DNA from 2 places in the Lachnoclostridium sp. Marseille-P6806 genome. Region 2 is predicted to be linked to the other one. Evidence: predicted binding sites of a transcription regulator. Region 2 holds the regulator's gene; the other holds the start of a gene.
The links. The regulator HrcA, encoded in region 2, represses chaperone genes, less so after heat shock. The targets are predictions, from matches to a motif close to TGTTAGCACTCNNNNNNNNNGAGTGCTAACA.

Region 1 (2,207 bases), on a different contig from region 2:
ATGAATACGATGAAAGTCGGGAAGTTGAACTGAAAACGCTGAAATTCGATTCTTATTCCGAAGAATGGCTGGACTTTATTTTGAACTGCCGTAGCGGGAAAGATTCGACCGATTACGACCTGGTTGTGGGCGGTGTTGCCAATGATAAGGTGTTCAATACTGTGGAGCTGTTCTTTGACGGGCTGATTGATAAGACGGAAGCTATCAACCGCCTGCGTTATGAAAAGCCGAATCTGCAAATATGTTTCCGCACAGAGAAAGCACTGTCTCTGTTGCATTTTGAAGGGAGTGAAACACTATGACAGCGAATCCGATTTTGCTTCAGAAAAAATATAGCCGTGTTATTGAATGCTTTGCGAAGCAGCAGGGACTCTCGCTGGATGAGGCATTGGATTTCTTTTATCATTCCCAGGTTTATCAGCTGATCCGTGACGGTGTTTCTGATATGCACTGCATGAGCGATGCGTATTTGGCAGAGGAACTGAAACAGGAATATGAGGAGAAAGTGCCTGAAATGCGGTAGTAAAGGAGAAAGAAAATGGCAAAAATAGATCATGCGGCAATTCGCACAACATCTTATGAGGAGGCACAGAAATTTTTTGAAGATGTATTTGAAATGCATATGTGGAGAGAAACTGGGGAAAAGCCAGAACGCAAGTGCTGGTATAAAGAAGGAATCCAGCTCTGTGAAACAGAAGCAATTAATACAGGCGTAGAGAATGGCTACGATCATATTTCAATTGCGGTAGAATCTGAGTCAGAGATCATGGAGAGGATTAAGGCTTATCCGGTGAAGGCAATCAATGATCATTGGTTTTTACTTCCCGGTGGAACAAAGATCGAATTAAAATCTTTGGCAAACTGGAAAGTGAATGATGTAGAATAACCGCAATAAAGGAAAGCAAGTGAAAAATCCCTGTGAAGCCCATAAAATCAAGGCTTCACAAAATCTTCACAAAATAATTAGCACTCACCTCTTGACATGGCTAACAACATGTGTTATATTTCGTATAGAACAAGGAAATGCAAGAAATGCACATGTTCCGAAAGGAGGAACAGCTATGAATATTAATAAATTTACTCAGAAGTCTATGGAAGCGGTACAGAACTGTGAGAAATATGCCTATGAGTACGGAAATCAGCAGATTGAGCAGGAGCATTTGTTTTACAGCCTTCTGACTTTGGAGGACAGCCTGATTCTGAAACTGCTGACGAAAATGGGAATTTCCAAAGAGATGATTGTCAATGAGGCAGAGCAGAAGCTGGCGGGACTTCCGAAGGTAAGCGGCAGCAGTCAGGTATATATCAGCAGTGATCTGAACAAGGTGCTGATTCATGCAGAGGATGAATCGAAGGGCATGGGAGATGAATATGTATCGGTAGAGCATATTTTCCTGGCTATGATGAAGTATGCAGACAGAACCTTGAAGGAGCTGTTCAGGCAGTACAGCATCAGCAGGGATTCGTTTTTGCAGGCCCTGTCTACGGTGCGGGGAAATCAGCGGGTGGTCAGTGACAATCCGGAGGCAACCTATGACACTTTGGAAAAATATGGATATGATCTGGTGGAGCGGGCCAGGGATCAGAAGCTGGATCCGGTGATTGGCCGTGACAGTGAGATCCGGAATGTGGTTCAGATTCTGTCCAGAAAGACAAAAAATAATCCTGTCCTGATTGGTGAACCTGGCGTCGGAAAGACGGCTGTCGTAGAGGGACTGGCTCAGCGAATTGTCCGTGGTGATGTGCCGGAGGGCTTGAAAAACCGCAGGCTGTTTGCCCTTGATATGGGTGCGCTTGTGGCAGGAGCCAAGTACAGGGGCGAGTTTGAGGAACGTTTGAAGGCAGTTCTGGAGGAGGTAAAAAAGAGCGAGGGGCAGATTATTCTGTTCATCGACGAGCTTCATACCATTGTTGGCGCTGGAAAGACAGAGGGTTCCATGGATGCCGGCAATCTGTTAAAGCCCATGCTGGCTCGTGGTGAGCTGCACTGTATCGGTGCGACGACTCTGGACGAATACAGAAAATATATTGAAAAGGATGCGGCTCTGGAACGTCGTTTTCAGCCGGTTCTGGTGGATCAGCCGACAGTAGAGGATACGATTTCTATTCTTCGTGGAATTAAGGATCGGTATGAGGTCTTCCACGGAGTGAAGATTACGGACTCTGCACTTGTTTCTGCAGCTGTTTTGTCGGATCGTTACATTACG
Region 2 (2,207 bases):
GGCTGCCAGTCCCCGCTCGAAATTGTCAAGCACCGGCAAAATCTTTTCGATAATGTCTCTGGCTCCAATCTCATACATAGAGGACTTTTCTTTTTCTGTCCTCTTACGGAAGTTATCAAACTCGGCCATCTGCCGTTTCAGGCGATCCTGCAGTTCCTCTATCTGTACATCCTTGGGATCCTTTTTGCTGTCGGACTGGGATGCATAACCATCTGCCTTCTCCTCTGCGGCGTCCTGCGCTTCCTGATTTTCCATATGTTCTTCTGTCTCCGGCGCCTTTACCGCATCCTCTGCTGTTTCCGGCTCCTGCTGACAGGATTTCTTTTCTTCATTCATATTATCCTGATTCATGGTCTATCACCTTTCCTCATTTTTAAACGTGGCATCCAGCTGCTTCATCAAATTCTTCAGAGTGCCGAGCACCTTCTCGTAGTCCATCCGCTTAGGACCGATGATACCAATGGTTCCCCGGATTCCCTCGCCCAAATCATAATTTGCTGTAACTACGCTGCAGTCCTTCATAGTCTGAACCGGAGTTTCATTTCCGATATAAACCTGAATTCCTGTCTCATCGGAGGCCTCATTCACATCTGTAATCAGCTCCTGAAGCACATCCTTCTGCTCAAAAGCCTTTAAAAGCTCGCTTGCCCGATCTCCATCGCTTAACTCCGGGTACTTGAAAATATTGGTAGCTCCGCTGGTATAAATCTGCAAATCCTCTTCATCAGCCCGAATGGCACGTGCAACCTCTGTCAGCACCGTATCCACCAGACTGCTGTGAACCCCTGCCTGCTCCTTCAGTCTGCTGATTACATCCAGGTTGATTTCCTCAATCGTCAGTCCATTTAAGGCGCTGTTCAGCAGAATATTCAAATTCAGCAGTTCTTCCCGGCTGATGTTCCTTGGAACATCTACCATGGTATTCTTAATCAGATTTCCCTCCACTACCGTAACAATCAGAAGCTTCCTGTCATCCATCATGGAAAGCTGGATAAACTTCAATTTGTTCCTGTGGTACTGGGGACCACTGATCAAGGCCGCATAATTGGTGTTGGTCGCCAAAAGCTGGGCCAGCTTCTTCAATACCAGTTCCACCCGGTCAACCCGCTGAATCATCAGCTCCTTGATCTCTGTCACTTCCTGTTCTTTTTCCTGCATGATCTGATCTACATAGAAGCGATATCCTTTATCTGAAGGAATACGCCCTGCTGATGTATGAGGCTGCAGGATATATCCCATCTCCTCCAAATCAGACATCTCATTGCGGATGGTCGCAGAACTCAGCTTCAAATCCGTATACTTGGAAATGGTTCTAGAGCCGACTGGCTCTCCCGTCTCCAGATAGGTTTTGATGATTGCTTTTAATATAGTAATCTTTCTCTCATCCAGCTCCATTCTGGCGGCCTCCTCTCTTTTAGGTTATTAGCACTCATAGATGAGGAGTGCTAACATCTGTGTTTAATATACTTTAACCCAGCACATTTGTCAAGGGTTTTTCAAAAAAAACTTTGGAAAACGCTTTTTTCTGTCTGAATTTTCCCATGACTGAGCTGTTACAAAATGTGTCATATTTTTGTAATAAATTGTTGACATTTAATATTTTTGTAATATATAATGAAGCCTGTGCAGCAACTCATTGACAATCACATTTTTATATGTTTAAGAGGTAAGTGAGCAATGAAAAAAAATACATTTCAGAATCTGTTCCGGCTTTCCGCCATTGTCGTATGCACCCTGTCCCTGAGCGTTTCCGCTTGGGCTTCCACCGAAACTTCTTCTATTGTTATATGCGGTTCAGAAACTTCTAAAGAGGAAGATGAAATTATTTTAAACGAAACTCCAGAAGATATTCAGGACACAGCCGATGAATTTGTGTCTCTTGGCATGTTTACCACAACTGGTTACTGCAATTGTGAACAATGCTCTGGCGGTCACAGCCTCACCTATGCCGGCACAGTGCCCCAGGCAGAGCACACGCTTTCTGCTGATCTGAATCTCTTTCCTATTGGTACACAGCTTATGGTAGATGGCATTATCTACACAGTTGAAGATATGGGTTCCTCTGTAAATGGCAATAAAATCGATATTTTTTATGACTGCCACCAGGATGCCGAGGCCCATGGCATGCAGCTTCAGGAGGTTTTTGCACTTGCTTTCTGATGAAACAATTCCCATCTCTTTCCAAAAATACACAAGATATAGTATGA

Region 1: clpB (ATP-dependent chaperone ClpB) is a predicted target of HrcA. The motif match lies at 962-992, and genes of this name have one in related genera.

The regions. Positions count from the first base shown of each region.
Region 1 covers NZ_CAXSLG010000003.1:334,380-336,586, reverse strand. The annotation lists gene ACESON_RS05665 (DUF3990 domain-containing protein) at 1-302, shown strand, start outside; gene ACESON_RS05660 (DUF3791 domain-containing protein) at 299-523, shown strand; gene ACESON_RS05655 (VOC family protein) at 539-886, shown strand; gene clpB (ATP-dependent chaperone ClpB) at 1,062-2,207, shown strand, end outside.
Region 2 covers NZ_CAXSLG010000001.1:120,719-122,925, forward strand. The annotation lists gene grpE (nucleotide exchange factor GrpE) at 1-351, opposite strand, end outside; gene hrcA (heat-inducible transcriptional repressor HrcA) at 358-1,395, opposite strand; gene ACESON_RS00515 (3D domain-containing protein) at 1,678-2,160, shown strand.